Regions from separate parts of the Pseudomonas sp. PDNC002 genome, predicted to be linked through region 3. Evidence: predicted binding sites of a transcription regulator. Region 3 holds the regulator's gene; each other region holds the start of a gene.

Region 1 (4,256 bases), 120 kb from region 3:
TTGCTGGCGTATCAATAACTGCCCCTTCAGCCCCTTCATCCTGCTCGACAGCCCGGCAGGCGTCTTTTCAAATTCGGACAACAGCCGCTCGGCCTCATCTTCACGCTGATAGAACAGCAGGGATGCAACGTAATTGAAGCGGACGTAGTCGGACTCCGGCACCTTCTCGAATGCCCATGCCCATAGAGACTGCTCACTTCCCCAAAGCGGAGTATTCAGGCGAATATTCAACGCGCCAAGAGCAAGCCATACGAGGACCAATGCACCGCCAAGCCACGGCAGTAATCGACGCATAGCCTCAGATAGCGCGCTTGTTGGAATTGACACCTGCGCCAACGCCAATGCAAGGAACGCAACTGGCAATGTGAGGAAGCGCTCCTGACCAATGTTTCCGCTGATCAGCAAAGGAGCAATATTCAAAACAGGGAGCAGTGCTAACAAGCCACACAGCAGAAGAAGCCCAACCCTTTTCCCTCGAACTGCTAACAGCAGCAATACGCTAATGAATGCCAGTACAATGGATACGCCAGTCAACTTCTGATTCGCGGTCATCGCTGCCGCATCAAATGGGTGAATAGGGCTCAGATCGGCGAAAGGCCAAACAGCCATATGGAGATAAAACCAGAGGGTTTGACCGACGAATGCAATGCGAGCAATAAAATCCTGCCCCAGAGAGTCGTCATTCTTGAACAAACCACCAAAGAGCGAAAAGCGTAGCGCAACATACGCAGTGCCAGCGATCAAAATGAACACGTACAAGCGCCGATTTTCAGCGCTCAGGATTGAACTGACTCGAGCCCTGAGCCCCGCCGGAGGCCGCTTATCGAGCCACAACCACAATACAATTAACGCGGGAAACGTAATCGCCATCTCCTTTGAACCGATGGCGAATAGAAAACAGCTAGTGACCAGCAGATCTCGAGTCAAGCCCCGCGCGCAGGAAAGGCTCAACAAGCCTAATAGTGCAAAGGCTGTGACTAGAAGGTCGAAACGCCCAGATACCCATGCTGCCGACTCGAGAAGTACCGGATTGCATCCATAAATGAGTACGGCGAATGCAGCCCGAAGCATTCGCTCCCGCTCCCTCCTCCCGCGCGAAAGATGCCACGCGAGAAATCCGATCGTGGTGCAATTGACTAGCAGAATGAAGTAGTTAAACGCATGAGAGATGTCAGGACGCACACCAAACAGCTTGAACTCGGCGATGAACGTTAGCAGCACCACCGGCCGGAAGTACGTTGTGCCTGGCAGCAATTGAGTACTAAGTGAAACCCAGATGTCGTCGGGATTACGCAGCAACGGGCTATCTAGAAATAGAGTCGTATCATCCCAGACGTACCCCAGAGAGTTGACCGGCCAATAAAGTAGCGCCAAGCCCAACAGAGCAAGGCAGGGTACCGTCCACCACCAATGATTCCGCATTTGCTGCCAATCCTTACAGAGACAGAAAAGCCCTCCTAAGAGGGCCTTTCATTACCACCAGACGCCGTTATGCCAAAGAGCAATCAGCGGCATTCAGCAGGAACATACTTCGCATCGGTAGAAGTGGTGCACTTCCAGGTGATAGCACCGGTCGGAACGGCACCGGCGCTCAGTGCGGAGCCACCCGAAGACGGAGTCAGTTTGAGGTTCACGCTACCAGCGGCAGCTTGGTACACGACGGAGATTTCGCCAGTGCCGCCGTTAACCGAAACGCTGGATACGTTCTTGGTGGCAGTTGGAGCAGTCCAGCCAGCGCTCAGCGGAGAAGTACCGTTTGCAGCGTTTTCTGCTACAGCGGTCTTAGCAGCAGAAGCCAGAACCAGACCTTCACTCACACGCGCACGCACGGTGTAGTCCTGATAGGCCGGCAGAGCGATGGCGGCCAGAATGCCGATGATCGCAACAACGATCATCAATTCGATCAGAGTAAAGCCTTTTTGAGCTTTCATATTTCTCTCCAGGTTTTTAGACGAGGTCGTAGGACCTGCCTTCGGAAAAGCAGCTTCCGTGCCAATATCGAGCACCTGAATTTCAGGCATCAGGAGAGAATTTGCCTACAAAGTAAAACGAATTTACGCAGGAAGTGACGCTTTTCGTCAGTTTTATTCAGCACATTTGGCACTCAGGACCATCTACGATATAAGGCACCGAACATCTTTTCTGGCCATCCTCCAATGAACGATCAAGTCGTGCTGTCAGGCCTCGCCCGCCAGCTGGTGCACTCCGAGCTTCTCGATGAGAAAAGCGCGCAGCAAGCTCAGCTCCAGGCACAGCGAAATAAGCTGTCGCTGGTGACTTACCTCGTACAAAACAAGCTGGTCAAAAGCAGACCACTGACCGAACTGGCCGCAGAGCAGTTCGGCGTGGCTTTCTGCGACCTCAGCAGCCTTGATCGAGAGAGCCTCCCGAAGGAACTGGTGAGTGAGAAGCTAATCCGCCAACACCGGGTGCTCCCGCTGTGGCGTCGCGGCAACAAGCTATTTGTCGGCCTCTCGGACCCGACCAACCACCAAGCCATCACGGACGTCCAGTTCAGTACAGGCCTCACCACGGAAGCCATCCTGGTGGAGGATGACAAGCTCGGTGAGGCTATCGAAAAGCTATTCGAAAGCGTCACTGGCGGGCTGGACGATCTGGGCGATGTCGATCTCGACGGACTAGACATCGAGAGTGGCAACACCGAGCACAAGGATGAGCCCATTGGGGGCGACGCAGATGACGCGCCAGTGGTGCGCTTCGTCAACAAGATGCTTCTGGATGCCATCAAGGGCGGCTCTTCCGACCTGCACTTCGAGCCCTACGAGAAAGTCTACCGCGTGCGCTTCCGCACCGACGGCATGCTGCACGAGACGGCCAAGCCCCCAATCCAATTGGCCAGTCGTATCTCCGCGCGCCTGAAGGTAATGGCCGGCCTGGATATCTCTGAGCGACGCAAGCCTCAGGACGGCCGCATTAAGATGCGAGTATCGAAGAGCAAATCCATCGACTTCCGCGTCAACACCCTGCCAACCCTGTGGGGCGAGAAGATCGTCATGCGGATTCTCGACTCCGCGAGCGCCCAGATGGGTATCGACGCCCTGGGCTACGAGGATGCTCAGAAGCAGCTCTACATGGATGCGCTCAAGCAACCGCAAGGCATGATTCTGGTGACAGGCCCGACCGGATCGGGAAAGACCGTCTCGCTCTACACCGGCCTGAATATCCTCAACACCCCGGACATCAATATTTCCACTGCAGAAGACCCGGTGGAGATCAACCTCGAAGGTATCAACCAGGTCAACGTCAACCCCCGCCAAGGGATGGACTTCGCCCAAGCGCTCCGGGCATTCCTGCGCCAAGATCCCGACGTGATCATGGTCGGCGAGATCCGTGACCTGGAAACGGCGGAAATCGCCATCAAAGCCGCTCAAACCGGCCACATGGTAATGTCTACACTGCACACCAACAGTGCCGCCGAGACACTGACGCGCTTGCTTAACATGGGTGTCGCATCCTTCAACCTGGCGACCTCCACCAACCTGATCATTGCCCAGCGACTCGCTCGTAAACTCTGCCCGACCTGCAAAAAAGAACACGACGTGCCTCGAGATGCTCTGCTGCATGAAGGCTTCCCGGAGGACAAGATCGGGTCCTTCAAACTGTACTCCCCCGTCGGGTGTGAAAATTGCAAGGGCGGTTATAAAGGTCGAGTCGGTATTTATGAAGTGGTTAAAATCACGCCAGCCTTGCAGCGGATTATCATGGAGGAAGGTAACTCCATTCAGATCGCCGAACAGGCCCGGAAAGAAGGCTTCAACGATCTGCGCGCCTCAGGGCTGGTGAAAGCCATGCAAGGCATCACCAGCCTCGAGGAAGTCAACCGCGTGACCAAGGATTAATTCATGGCGGAAAAAGCATTGAAGACCAGTGTCTTTACCTGGGAGGGCACTGATCGAAAGGGCGGGAAGGTCAAGGGGGAGCTTGCCGGGGCCAATACCGCTCTCGTGAAAGCCCAGTTGCGCAAACAGGGAATCAACCCCCTCAAAGTGCGCAAGAAGGGTATTTCGCTGCTTGGCCAGGGCAAGAAAATCAAGCCCATGGACATCGCCCTGTTCACGCGCCAGATGGCGACAATGATGGGTTCGGGCGTTCCCCTGCTGCAGTCTTTTGACATCATCGGCGAGGGATTCGATAACCCCAACATGCGCAAGCTGGTCGACGAGATCAAACAGGAAGTTGCCTCCGGCAACAGTCTCGCCAATTCGCTGCGCAAGAAACCGATGTATTTCGACGAT
Region 2 (4,256 bases), 1.1 Mb from region 3:
CGCCGTTGCCAAGGGTGAAGCCACTTCCCCGCTGCTCTCCAAGACCCGCGCCCTCGAGCTGCTGGGTACCATGCAAGGCGGCTACAATATCGCCACCATGGTCGAGCTGCTGGACAACGCCGAGCTGGCCGAAGTCGCCGCCGCCCAACTGAAGCACACCCTGCTGATGTTCGACGCCTTCCACGACGTCGCCGAGCGCGCCAAGAAAGGCAACGCCGCCGCCAAGGCCGTGCTGCAATCCTGGGCCGATGGCGAGTGGTTCAAGGCCCGTCCGGCCGTCGCCGAGAAGCTGACCCTGACCGTGTTCAAGGTCCCCGGCGAAACCAACACCGACGACCTGTCCCCCGCTCCGGACGCCTGGTCGCGCCCCGACATCCCGCTGCACGCGCTGGCCATGCTGAAAATGGCCCGCGACGGCATCGAGCCGGTCCAGCCGGGCTCCGTCGGTCCGCTGAAGCAGATCGAGGCCGTTAAAGCCAAAGGCTTCCCGGTTGCCTACGTCGGCGACGTGGTCGGCACCGGTTCGTCCCGTAAGTCCGCCACCAACTCGGTGCTGTGGTTCTTCGGCGACGACATCCCCTACGTTCCGAACAAGCGCGCTGGCGGCTTCTGCTTCGGCACCAAGATCGCCCCGATCTTCTACAACACCATGGAAGACGCCGGCGCCCTGCCGATCGAATTCGACTGCACCAACCTGGCCATGGGCGACGTCATCGACGTGTACCCGTACGAAGGCAAGGTCGTGCGTCATGACAGCGGCGAAGTGGTCACCACCTTCGAGCTGAAGACTCCGGTCCTGCTGGACGAAGTCCGCGCCGGCGGCCGTATCCCGCTGATCGTTGGCCGTGGCCTGACCGAGAAGGCCCGCGCCGAGCTGGGTCTGGGTGCCTCCGACCTGTTCAAGAAGCCGGAAGCTCCGGTCGACAGCGGCAAGGGCTTCACCCTCGCCCAGAAAATGGTTGGCCGCGCCTGCGGTCTGGCCGAAGGCCAGGGCGTACGTCCGGGCACCTACTGCGAACCGAAGATGACCACCGTCGGTTCCCAGGACACCACCGGCCCGATGACCCGCGACGAGCTGAAAGACCTGGCTTGCCTGGGCTTCTCCGCCGACCTGGTGATGCAGTCCTTCTGCCACACCGCTGCCTATCCGAAGCCGATCGACGTCAAGACCCACCACACCCTGCCGGACTTCATCATGACCCGCGGCGGTGTCTCCCTGCGTCCGGGCGACGGCATCATCCACAGCTGGCTGAACCGCATGCTGCTGCCTGACACCGTCGGCACCGGCGGCGACTCGCACACCCGCTTCCCGATCGGCATCAGCTTCCCGGCCGGTTCCGGCCTGGTCGCCTTCGCCGCTGCCACCGGCGTCATGCCGCTGGACATGCCGGAATCGGTTCTGGTGCGCTTCAAGGGCAAGCTGCAACCGGGCATCACCCTGCGTGACCTGGTCCATGCGATCCCCTACTACGCGATCCAGGCTGGCCTGCTGACCGTCGAGAAAAAAGGCAAGAAGAACATCTTCTCCGGCCGCATCCTCGAGATCGAAGGCCTGAACGACCTGACCGTCGAACAAGCCTTCGAGCTGTCCGACGCCTCCGCCGAGCGTTCGGCTGCCGGTTGCACCATCAAGCTGCCGGAAGAGGCCATCGCCGAGTACCTGAAGTCCAACATCACCCTGCTGCGCTGGATGATCGGCGAAGGCTACGGCGACGCCCGCACCCTGGAGCGCCGCGCGCAAGCGATGGAAGCCTGGCTGGCCAACCCGCAACTGCTGGAAGCCGACAAGGACGCCGAATACGCCGCCGTCATCGAGATCGACCTGGCCGACGTCAAGGAGCCGGTACTCTGCGCTCCGAACGACCCGGACGACGCTCGCCTGCTGTCCAGCGTACAAGGCCGCAAGATCGATGAAGTCTTCATCGGTTCCTGCATGACCAACATCGGTCACTTCCGCGCTGCCGGCAAACTGCTGGACAAGGTCAAGGGTGGCATTCCGACCCGTCTGTGGCTGGCTCCGCCGACCAAGATGGACGCCCACCAGCTGACCGAGGAAGGCTACTACGGCATCTACGGCAAGGCTGGCGCGCGCATGGAAATGCCGGGCTGCTCGCTGTGCATGGGTAACCAGGCTCGCGTACAGACCGGTTCGACCGTGGTCTCCACCTCGACCCGTAACTTCCCGAACCGTCTGGGCGACGCCACCGACGTGTTCCTGGCATCCGCCGAGCTGGCCGCTGTCGCTTCGATCATCGGCAAGCTGCCGACCATCGAGGAGTACATGGCCTACGCGAAGGACATCGACAGCATGTCTGCCGATATCTACCGCTACCTGAGCTTCGACCAGATCGCCGAGTTCCGTGAAGCTGCAGCCAACGCGAAGATCCCGGCCGTTCAGGTCTGAGTGATTCCAGCGTGACGAAAAGCCCCGCCTCGTGCGGGGCTTTTCTTTTCCAGAAAGCCCGCCATAGAGCCCTCGCCGCCGGGACTCACGATGGGCCTAATACTTATTGACCGGTTACGCCCTCGCCTTCTGGGTCTATGGTGGAAAACAGGCTCCTGCCGATATCCGTGCTCAGGTGCCCTTGTGGAACCCTCCAGAGGTGCGCTCCCTTCCTCTGCGCCCCGCCCTCCATGGCGGGGCTTCTTTTTTCCCGCCCCTGGCACAACCCTTGCTGCCCACCTGATACCTACGATCCAACGGCGGATCGTCCCCGACAATGGCGTCGCGCCCACCTTTCCTCGATGGGGAGGTGGCGCGACGCCTTTTGCGTTCAGAGGTGCAGATGATCGACAACAGCAGCGGCCGCCTGGACAACCTGGCCTGGGTGGCCGGCTCCGATGCCCCGGAGAAGACCGCGCTCAACCTGGGCTTCATGGCCCTCACCGACTCCGCCTCGCTGGTGGTGGCCGCAACCCAGGGATTCGGCCAGCCCTACGGGCTGACGCTGAACCTGCAACGCCAGAGCTCCTGGTCAGGACTGCGTGACCGCCTCCTCAGCGGCGAACTGGATGCCGCGCAGGGCCTCTATGGCCTCATCTACGGCATGCAACTCGGTCTGGGTGGAGCGCAGGCCACCGACATGGCCGTGCTCATGGGGCTGTGCCAGAACGGCCAGTCGATCAATCTCTCCACCCCCTTGATGCGCGATGGCGTGACCTCCGCTGAAGCACTCCAGCAGCATGTGCGCCAGAACGGTGCGCAATTGACCCTCGCCCACACCTTCCCAACCGGCACCCACGCCATGTGGCTGTACTACTGGCTGGCCAGCCATGGCATCCATCCCCTTCAGGATGTGCGCAGCCTGGTGGTGCCGCCGGCGCAGATGGTCGAGCACCTGAAAGCCGGCCGCATCGATGGCTTCTGCGCTGGCGGCCCCTGGGGCGCGCTGGCGGTGGACGAAGGCATGGGCTTCACCCTCGCGACCAGCCAGCAGATCTGGCCGGACCACCCGGAAAAGGTTCTGGGCACCACCCGCGCCTTCGTCGAGCAATACCCCAACACCGCCCGCGCGCTGATCATGAGCATTCTCGATGCCAGTCGCTTCATCGAAGCCAGCGAAGACAACCTGCGCAGCGTCGCCCAGTTGATCAGCGGCGAGGAATACATCGACGCCCCGCTCGCCAGCATCGAGCCGCGCCTGCTCGGCCGCTACCAGGACGGCCTGGGCCACGCCTGGCAGGACGCGCACCCACTGCGCTTCTTCAATGGCGGCCAGGCGACCTTCCCCTGGCTCTCTGACGGACTGTGGTTCATGACCCAGTTCCGCCGCTGGGGCCTGCTGCGTGAGGACGTCGACTACCTCGGCATCGCCCGCCAGGTCCAACGACTCGACCTGTATCGCGACGCCGCCAGCGCCGTGGGCATCAGCGTGCCGCATGCCGAAATGCGCAGCTCGACCCTTATCGATGGCCGCCCCTGGGATGGCAGCGATCCGGCCGGCTATGCCCGCAGCTTCGACCTCAATGCACTGGCGGAGCGAGGTTGAGCATGCTGCGCATCCTGCTGATCAACGACACCCCGAAAAAGGTCGGGCGCCTCAAGGCAGCCCTGGTGGAATGCGGCTTCGAGGTCATCGATGAATCTGGCCTGACCGTCGACCTGGCGCAGCGCGTGGAAACCCTACGCCCGGACGTGATCCTCATCGACACGGAATCCCCCGGCCGCGACGTGATGGAACAGGTGGTGCTGGTCAGCCGCGACCAGCCGCGCCCCATCGTCATGTTCACTGACGAGCACGACCCGCAGGTGATGC
Region 3 (4,256 bases):
CGGCCATGATGCTCTTGCCGTCCACCGTGCTCTCCGGATTGCGCCCCACGCGAACCTGGCAGGGATAACGTCCCGCGACGCCGACGAATTTGGCTGCCGCACGGGCGTGCAGGCCAAGCTTGTTGATGATGGTGACTTCGAGGGCGGGCATCGCGAGGGGCTGTCCTTTTGTTGTCTGTCGCTGCTAGCTCAGGTCGCGGTGGCGAATCTGCACGTTGGTGAGGGTGTCCTTGAGGGCCCGGCCAATACGCTCGGCCAGGTAGGTCGAGCGGTGCTGACCACCGGTACAACCGATGGCGATGGTGACGTAGGCCCGGTTGCTCGCGGCGAAGCGCGGCAGCCATTTGTTCAGGTAGCCGAGGATATCCTGGTACATCTCCTCGACGTCGGGTTGCGCGGCCAGGTACTCCTGCACTTCCACATCCAGCCCGGTGTGCTCGCGCAGTTCCGGCTTCCAGTAGGGGTTGGGCAGGCAGCGCACGTCGAACACCAGGTCGGCGTCCACCGGCATGCCGCGCTTGAAACCGAAGGATTCGACCAGGAACGCGGTGCCCAGTTCGGGCTTGTTCAGCAGGCGCAGCTTGAGTACGTCGCGCAGCTGATACAGGTTCAGGTTCGTGGTGTTGAGCTTGAGGTCGGCCAGGTCGGCGATGGGCGCCAACAGGCTCGTTTCGTCGCCAATGGCTTCGGCCAGCGAGCGGGTGTCGTTGGTCAGCGGGTGGCGGCGGCGCGTCTCGGAGAAACGCTTGAGAAGGGTTTCATCGTCCGCATCGAGATACAGGACGTCGCACTGAATGTGCTTGTCGCGCGCTTCCTGCAACAGTTCCGGGAAGCGTTGCAGTTGGCTGGGCAAGTTGCGTGCATCAATGGAGACCGCAACCTGCGGGTGCAGCAGTTCGGTGTGTAGCAGCGCGCGCTGGGCCAGATCCGGAAGGAGGCTTGCCGGCAGGTTATCGATACAGTAGAAGCCGTTGTCCTCGAGCACATTGAGCGCGGTGCTCTTGCCCGAGCCGGACCTTCCACTGATGATGATCAGGCGCATGATCAGTGCCCGTTGTTCTGGAAGTCCACGACGATCCGGTACAGGTCCTCGCCGTTGGCGGCGTGGCGCAGGCGGTCGCGGACGTCGGAACGGTCGAGCATGGAAGCGATCTGCCGGAGCAGTTCCAGGTGCTCCTCGGTAGCGGCTTCCGGCACCAGCAGCACGAACACCAGGTCCACCGGAGCGCCGTCGAGGGCGTCGAAGTCTACCGGGTGGTCAAGGTGCAGGATGGCGCTGATGGGCGACTGGCAGCCGGGGAGGCGGCAGTGCGGAATGGCGATGCCATTGCCGAAACCGGTGGAGCCCAGGCGTTCCCGGGCCACCAGGCTGTCGAAGATGTCTTGGGAATCGAAACCCGGCAGCTCGCGAGCCACCAGGTTGGCGATTTGTTCGAGGACACGTTTCTTGCTGCCGCCCGGCACGTTCACGAGGGAACGGCCGGGGGTCAGGATTTGCTCAAGTCGGATCATAGAGGGGGTTAACGAACGCCCACACCTTGCTGGCGTTCGAGGTATTTTTCCTTGTGCTTGATCAGCTGGCGGTCGAGTTTGTCGGTAAGAAGGTCGATAGCCGCGTACATGTCTTCATGCTCGGCACAGGCCACCACTTCGCCTCCGGCGATGTGCAGGGTGGCTTCGATTTTCTGCTTCAGCTTCTCGACCTCCATGATGACCTGAACATTGGTGATCTTGTCGAAGTGGCGCTCCAGTCGGCCTAGTTTCTCGCCGACATAGTCGCGCAGGGCGTCGGTCACATCCAGTTGATGTCCACTGATGTTGACTTGCATACCGCTTTCTCCTTATTGCCCGTGTGTAAGTGGCAGGTTATTTGGCCTGCCGCCGGAACACCTTGGCGTGGATCAACGTCACACCAGCCGTTTACGCTCGCTGGAGGGAGAGATTCCTAGGGACTCCCGGTATTTGGCTACGGTGCGACGTGCCACTTGAATGCCCTGTGCCTCCAGTAAACCAGCGATCTTGCTGTCACTCAATGGCTTTTTCGGACTTTCAGCCGCGACCAGTTTCTTGATGATGGCGCGGATCGCGGTGGACGAGCACTCGCCGCCCTCGGAGGTGCTGACGTGGCTGGAGAAGAAATATTTCAGCTCGAAGATGCCGCGCGGCGTGTGCATGAACTTCTGCGTGGTGACGCGCGAGATGGTCGATTCATGCATGCCGACGGCTTCGGCGATGTCGTGCAGGACCAGCGGCTTCATCGCCTCCTCGCCGTACTCGAGGAAGCCGCGCTGGTGCTCGACGATCTGCGTCGCCACCTTCATCAGCGTCTCGTTGCGGCTCTGCAGGCTCTTGATGAACCAGCGCGCTTCCTGCAGCTGGTTGCGCATGAAGGTGTTGTCGGCGCTGGAGTCGGCGCGGCGCACGAGGCCGGCATACTGCGAGTTCACGCGCAGGCGTGGCACCGCTTCCTGGTTCAGCTCCACCAGCCAGCGTTCGTTGTGCTTGCGGACGATGACATCCGGCACCACGTACTCGGCTTCGCCGGACTCGATCTGCGAACCGGGGCGTGGGTGCAGCGACTGGATCAGTTCGATGGTCTCGCGCAGCTCGTCTTCCTTGAGCTTCATGCGGCGCATCAGCTGGCTGTAGTCACGGCTGCCGAGCAGGTCGAGGTGGTCGGAAACCAGCTTCAGGGCCTCGGTCAGCAGGTAGGTCTTGGCGGGCATCTGGCGAAGCTGCAGCAGCAGGCATTCGCGCAGGTTGCGTGCGCCGACACCGGCGGGTTCGAGCTGTTGGACCCGGCGCAGGACGACTTCCACTTCGTCCATTTCCACGCCCAGTTCGGGGTCGATGGAGACGAGGATGTCGTCGAGGGATTCTTCGAGGTAACCGTCGTCGTTGATGCCGTCGATGATGCTCAGGGCGATCAGGCGGTCGGTGTCGGACATCGGTGCCAGGTTCAGTTGCCACAGCAGGTGGCTCTGCAGGCTCTCGCCGGCGGAGGTGCGGGAGGTGAAGTCCCACTCGTCGTCGTCGTTGCTGGGCAGGCTGCTGGCGCTGGTCTGGTAGATGTCTTCCCAGGCGGTATCGACGGGAAGCTCGTTGGGGATGCGCTCGGCCCACTGGTCCTCGTCGAGGCTGTCGGCGTTGGGCGTGGTGCTTTCCTGGAAGTTGTCCTGGGAGTTGCTGCTGGTGCCGTTGACGGCGGACTCGGCGCCGTCGGCCATGGGGTCGCTGTTGTCGTAGTCCTCGCCCTCTTCCTGGCGCTCCAGCATCGGGTTGGACTCCAGGGCTTCCTGGATTTCCTGTTGGAGGTCCAGCGTGGAGAGCTGGAGCAGTCGGATGGCCTGTTGCAGCTGCGGGGTCATCGTCAGCTGCTGGCCCATCTTGAGGACTAGCGATGGTTTCATGGCTGGAACTAGGCACCTTGTTCGCTGGCGCAAAGCGCGCCATATCCACGACTACGGACGCCGGGGCGCCGCGAGGAAGCAAATTATATGCCTGAGTTTGGACGCTTTGCCTAGAGGCTGTCGACCTTTCGTTACAACCCGGTTGCGCCAGGGGATGCCGGGCAGCCGAATGCGTCGTGGAGCGGCAGGCGAGCCGCGCCACGGGCGAGGGGAGGGATTGGCTGCCGCGCCCAGGCAGGGCGCGGTGTGGGGCCTTAGAGGCGGAACTCGTGGCCCAGGTAGACTTCCTTCACCAGGTCGTTGGCGAGGATGCTTTCGGCGCTGCCTTCGGCGATCAGCTGACCGTCGTTGACGATGTACGCCGTCTCGCAGATATCCAGGGTTTCGCGGACGTTGTGGTCGGTGATCAGTACACCGATACCCTTGGCCTTGAGGTGATGGATGATCTGCTTGATGTCGCCTACGGAGATCGGATCGACGCCGGCGAAGGGTTCGTCCAGCAGGATGAACTTCGGCGAGCTGGCCAGGGCGCGAGCGATTTCCACACGGCGGCGTTCACCGCCGGACAAGCTCATGCCGAGGTTGTCGCGGATGTGGTGGATGTGGAATTCCTCGAGCAGGCTTTCCAGGGCTTCCTGGCGGCCGGCGCGATCGAGGTCGCTACGGGTTTCCAGGATGGCGCCGATGTTGTCCGCCACCGACAGCTTGCGGAAGATCGAGGCTTCCTGGGGCAGGTAGCCGATGCCTGCGCGCGCGCGGCCGTGCATGGGCAGGTGCGTGACGTCCTGCTCGTCGATGCGCACGATTCCCTGATCGGCGCGGACCAGGCCGACGATCATGTAGAAG
Region 4 (4,256 bases), 1.5 Mb from region 3:
TGAAATGCGCCGGAAGGTCGTCCGGGCCTTCGTAATCATGCTCGTAACCACCTTCGCCCTGAGGCACCAGGCGGTTGAAGAACCGCTCGAAGTCGCGGCGTACCGACGGGTCGGCATTCTCGTTCACCGTCAGCGAAGCGGACGTGTGCTGCAACAGCAGGTGCAGCAGGCCGACCCGGCACTGCGACAGCTCCGGCAGCGCGGCCAGGATCTCGTCGGTGACCAGGTGGAAACCTCGCGGGCGAGGGCGCAGGGTGATGGATTTCTGCTGCCACATGGCGGGCTACCTCCGTCAGCTACGGTGATGCGCGCGCATTCTAGCGTGATGTTCAAAAAAACAAAGGGCGCCCGAGGGCGCCCTTCGTCGAACTTGTGCAAACCCTTACAGGTTGTAGCCGCGTTCGTTGTGCAGGGAGAGGTCCAGACCCACGGTTTCCTCTTCCTCGGTGACGCGCAGGCCCATGACCAGGTCCAGGACCTTGAGGATCACGAAGCTGACGATACCGGTGTAGACGATGGTGAAGGCCACACCCTTGAACTGGGTGAACAGCTGGGCGCCGATGTCGGTCACGGTGCCGAAGCCGCCCAGAGCGGGAGCGGCGAACACGCCGGTGAGCAGGGCGCCGACGATGCCGCCAACAGCATGCACGCCGAAGGCATCCAGGGAGTCGTCGTAACCAACAGCACGCTTGAGGCTGGTGGCGGCGAAGAAGCAGATCACGCCGGCAGCCAGACCGATCACGATGGCGCCCATCGGGCCGCAGGTACCGGCGGCCGGGGTGACGGCAACCAGGCCGGCAACCACACCCGAAGCGATGCCCAGGGCGCTCGGCTTACCGTGGGTGATCCACTCGGCGAACATCCAGCCCAGGGCGGCGGCGGCGGTGGCGATCTGGGTGACCAGCATGGCCATGCCGGCGGTGCCGTTGGCGGCGGCGGCGGAACCGGCGTTGAAGCCGAACCAGCCTACCCACAGCAGCGCGGCGCCGATCAGGGTGTAGCCCAGGTTGTGCGGCGCCATGGCAGCGGTCGGGTAGCCCTTGCGTTTGCCCAGCACGAGGCAGGCGACCAGGCCGGCGATACCCGCGTTGATGTGCACCACGGTGCCACCGGCGAAGTCGAGCACGCCCCAGTCCCACAGCAGGCCGCCGTCACCGCTCCAGACCATGTGGGCGATCGGTGCGTAGACCAGGGTGAACCACAGCGCGGTGAAGATCAGCATGGCCGAGAACTTCATGCGCTCGGCGAAGGCGCCGACGATCAGGGCCGGGGTGATGATCGCGAAGGTCATCTGGAACATCACGAAGACGCTTTCCGGGAACAGCGCGGCGGCGGAGGTCAGGCCGGTGCTGGTCAGGCCGCTGAGGAAGGCCTTGTCGAAGCCGCCGACGAAGGAAGCGAAGTTGACCACGCCCTTTTCCATACCGACGGTATCGAAGGCCAGGCTGTAGCCGTAGACGACCCAGAGGATGCTGATCAGCGCGGTGATCGCGAAGCACTGCATCATGATCGACAGGACGTTCTTGGCGCGCACCATGCCGCCGTAGAACAGGGCCAGGCCGGGGATGGTCATCAGCAGCACCAGGGCGCTGGAAATCAGCATCCAGGCGGTGTCACCGCTGTTCAGGACGGGGGCCGCAGCCTCGTCAGCCAAGGCCAGACCGGGCATTGCGAGGGGCAATAGGGCGCCTAGCCCTGCGTATTTGCGCAGAGTCATTGTTGTTTCTCCTGGGGCGTGGGGTTCGGTGTGGGCTTGGCTTAGATCGCGTCGGTGCCGGTTTCGCCGGTACGGATACGAATGGCCTGTTCCAGATTTACGACAAAGATCTTGCCGTCACCGATCTTCCCGGTGTTGGCGGCCTTGGTGATGGCTTCGATAACACGATCCAGCTGGTCATCGGCGATGGCGACGTCGATCTTCACCTTCGGCAGGAAATCGACAACGTATTCCGCGCCACGGTACAGCTCGGTGTGACCCTTCTGCCGGCCGAAGCCTTTGACTTCGGTCACAGTGATGCCCTGCACGCCGATCTCGGACAGCGACTCACGAACGTCGTCCAGCTTGAACGGCTTGATGATGGCTGTGACTAGCTTCATGTAACTCTCTCCCGTGTTTTGGTGGACCCGCCCCAGGAAGAACGAACCCGGGGACAAGTCTAAGCGCAGTGTCTGGCTTTTGTAATGCGCCGGCCGCCCTACCTCAGCACTCCGACTGCCTTCCACGAAGCGATCCCCTGCCTCGCCTGCCGCACCGGAACTGCATCGGTGCACGCCATGTATGCCCCAAAGCATGAAGCTTGCCAGTTCCCGGAAATGCCCACGGCATCAGGTACTTGGCGAAAAGAATGGCTTTCTGGCGAATCGCCAGCGCCCTCGCGGCGCACCGAAAACGCGCACAGCGAGCGGGCGCACTGCTCAAAAAGCGTGCAACCTCTCGCGCCGCAGCCGCCGTCGGCTGCGTGATAGACTGCGCTCTGATTCAATCCGGAACCCATGAACCATGCTGCCGCCCAAAGCCTTCCTCGATGCCATCAGCCAACAAGCCGGACGCCTGTTCGGTGGCGAATCGCCCCTGCCGAAGGCCGAGCTGGAAGCTCAGTTCAAGGTTCTGATGCAGAGTGCCTTCAGCAAGCTCGACCTGGTCAGCCGCGACGAGTTCGACAGCCAGATGGTGGTTCTCGCCCGTACCCGCGCCCGTCTCGAGGCACTGGAAGCCAAGGTCGCGGAGATGGAAGCCAAACTCTCGCCGCCCGCCGCCGAGTAAGCCCCGACGGCGGGCCGCATGCGATCAAGGAGTGATCCATGTCCCTCGCCATCGTCCATAGCCGCGCCCAGGTCGGCGTGGAAGCCCCCGGTGTCACCGTCGAGGCGCACCTTGCCAACGGCCTGCCCTCGCTGACCCTCGTCGGCCTGCCCGAAGGCGCCGTGAAGGAGAGCAAGGACCGCGTCCGCAGCGCCCTGCTGAACGCCGGTTTCGATTTTCCCAGCCGCCGCATTACTCTGAATCTTGCCCCCGCCGACCTGCCGAAGGACGGCGGTCGCTTCGATCTCGCCATCGCCCTGGGCATCCTTGCCGCCAGCGGCCAGTTGGCTGACGCGGCGGGCCTGCACGACCTGGAATGCCTCGGCGAGCTGGCGCTTTCCGGCGCCCTGCGCCCAGTGCCTGGCGTGCTGCCCGCCGCACTGGCCGCCCGTGCCGCCGGACGCGCACTGGTGGTGCCGAAGGAAAATGCCGAGGAAGCCAGTCTCGCCAGCGGCCTGACCGTCTACGCCGTGGGCCACTTGCTGGAGCTGGCTGCGCACTTCAGCGGCCAGGAGCGCCTGCGCCCCTACGAGGCCAACGGCCTGCTGCGCGCCACGCCGCCCTACCCCGACCTCGCCGAAGTCCAGGGACAGACCGCCGCCAAGCGCGCCCTGCTGGTCGCTGCCGCAGGCGCCCACAACCTCCTGCTCAGCGGCCCACCCGGCACCGGCAAGACGCTGCTCGCCAGCCGCCTGCCCGGCCTGATGCCGCCGCTGGACGAAGACGAGGCGCTGCAGGTTGCGGCGATCCATTCCGTGGCAGGTCGCGGGCCGCTGACTCACTGGCCGCAGCGCCCCTTCAGGCAACCGCACCACACCGCCTCCGCGCCAGCGCTGGTGGGTGGAGGCAGCCGCCCACAGCCGGGAGAGATCACGCTGGCGCACGAAGGTGTGCTCTTTCTCGATGAGCTTCCGGAATTTGATCGGAAAGTTCTGGAAGTGCTACGTGAACCCCTGGAAGGCGGCGAAATCGTCATCTCCCGCGCCAACGGCCGCGTCCGCTTCCCGGCACGCTTCCAACTGGTCGCGGCGATGAACCCCTGCCCATGTGGATATCTCGGCGACCCCAGCGGGCGCTGCCGCTGTTCGCCGGAGCAGATCCAGCGCTATCGCGCCAAGCTCTCCGGTCCATTGCTGGACCGCATCGACCTGCACCTCACCGTCAGCCGCGAGAGCACCAGCCTCGCGCCCAGCGGCCCGAGCATCAGCAGCGCCGAGTTGGCCGTACAGGTCGCCGCCGCACGCCAGCGCCAGCTCAGTCGTCAAGGCTGCGCCAACGCTTTTCTCGACCTGAAGAAAATGCACCAATATTGTGCATTAAGCCCAGACGATCAGGCTTGGCTGGAGAAAGCCGGCGAGCGCCTGAACCTGTCACTGCGCGCCCTGCACCGAATTCTCAAGGTGGCGCGCACCCTCGCCGACCTGCAACAGACGGATGCCATTGCCCGACCGCA

What was found. The regulator sigma-54, encoded in region 3, starts transcription at its own class of promoters, with help from an activator protein. The targets are predictions, from matches to a motif close to ANTGGCATNNANNTTGCTNT.
Region 1: JVX91_RS10305 (pilin) is a predicted target of sigma-54. The motif match lies at 1,978-1,997, and genes of this name have one in related genera.
Region 2: JVX91_RS15715 (CmpA/NrtA family ABC transporter substrate-binding protein) is a predicted target of sigma-54. The motif match lies at 2,660-2,679, and genes of this name have one in related genera.
Region 4: glnK (P-II family nitrogen regulator) is a predicted target of sigma-54. The motif match lies at 2,286-2,305, and genes of this name have one in related genera.

What each region holds. Positions count from the first base shown of each region.
Region 1 covers NZ_CP070356.1:2,210,197-2,214,452, reverse strand. The annotation lists gene JVX91_RS10310 (hypothetical protein) at 1-1,299, opposite strand, end outside; gene JVX91_RS10305 (pilin) at 1,506-1,931, opposite strand; gene pilB (type IV-A pilus assembly ATPase PilB) at 2,157-3,860, shown strand; gene JVX91_RS10295 (type II secretion system F family protein) at 3,864-4,256, shown strand, end outside.
Region 2 covers NZ_CP070356.1:3,402,472-3,406,727, reverse strand. The annotation lists gene acnB (bifunctional aconitate hydratase 2/2-methylisocitrate dehydratase) at 1-2,404, shown strand, start outside; gene JVX91_RS15715 (CmpA/NrtA family ABC transporter substrate-binding protein) at 2,787-3,989, shown strand; gene JVX91_RS15710 (ANTAR domain-containing response regulator) at 3,992-4,256, shown strand, end outside.
Region 3 covers NZ_CP070356.1:2,333,678-2,337,933, forward strand. The annotation lists gene JVX91_RS10805 (HPr family phosphocarrier protein) at 1-151, opposite strand, end outside; gene rapZ (RNase adapter RapZ) at 185-1,042, opposite strand; gene ptsN (PTS IIA-like nitrogen regulatory protein PtsN) at 1,045-1,512, opposite strand; gene raiA (ribosome-associated translation inhibitor RaiA) at 1,521-1,829, opposite strand; gene JVX91_RS10825 (RNA polymerase factor sigma-54) at 1,908-3,410, opposite strand; gene lptB (LPS export ABC transporter ATP-binding protein) at 3,665-4,256, opposite strand, start outside.
Region 4 covers NZ_CP070356.1:857,848-862,103, forward strand. The annotation lists gene JVX91_RS03985 (secondary thiamine-phosphate synthase enzyme YjbQ) at 1-277, opposite strand, end outside; gene JVX91_RS03990 (ammonium transporter) at 383-1,717, opposite strand; gene glnK (P-II family nitrogen regulator) at 1,759-2,097, opposite strand; gene JVX91_RS04000 (accessory factor UbiK family protein) at 2,501-2,764, shown strand; gene JVX91_RS04005 (YifB family Mg chelatase-like AAA ATPase) at 2,803-4,256, shown strand, end outside.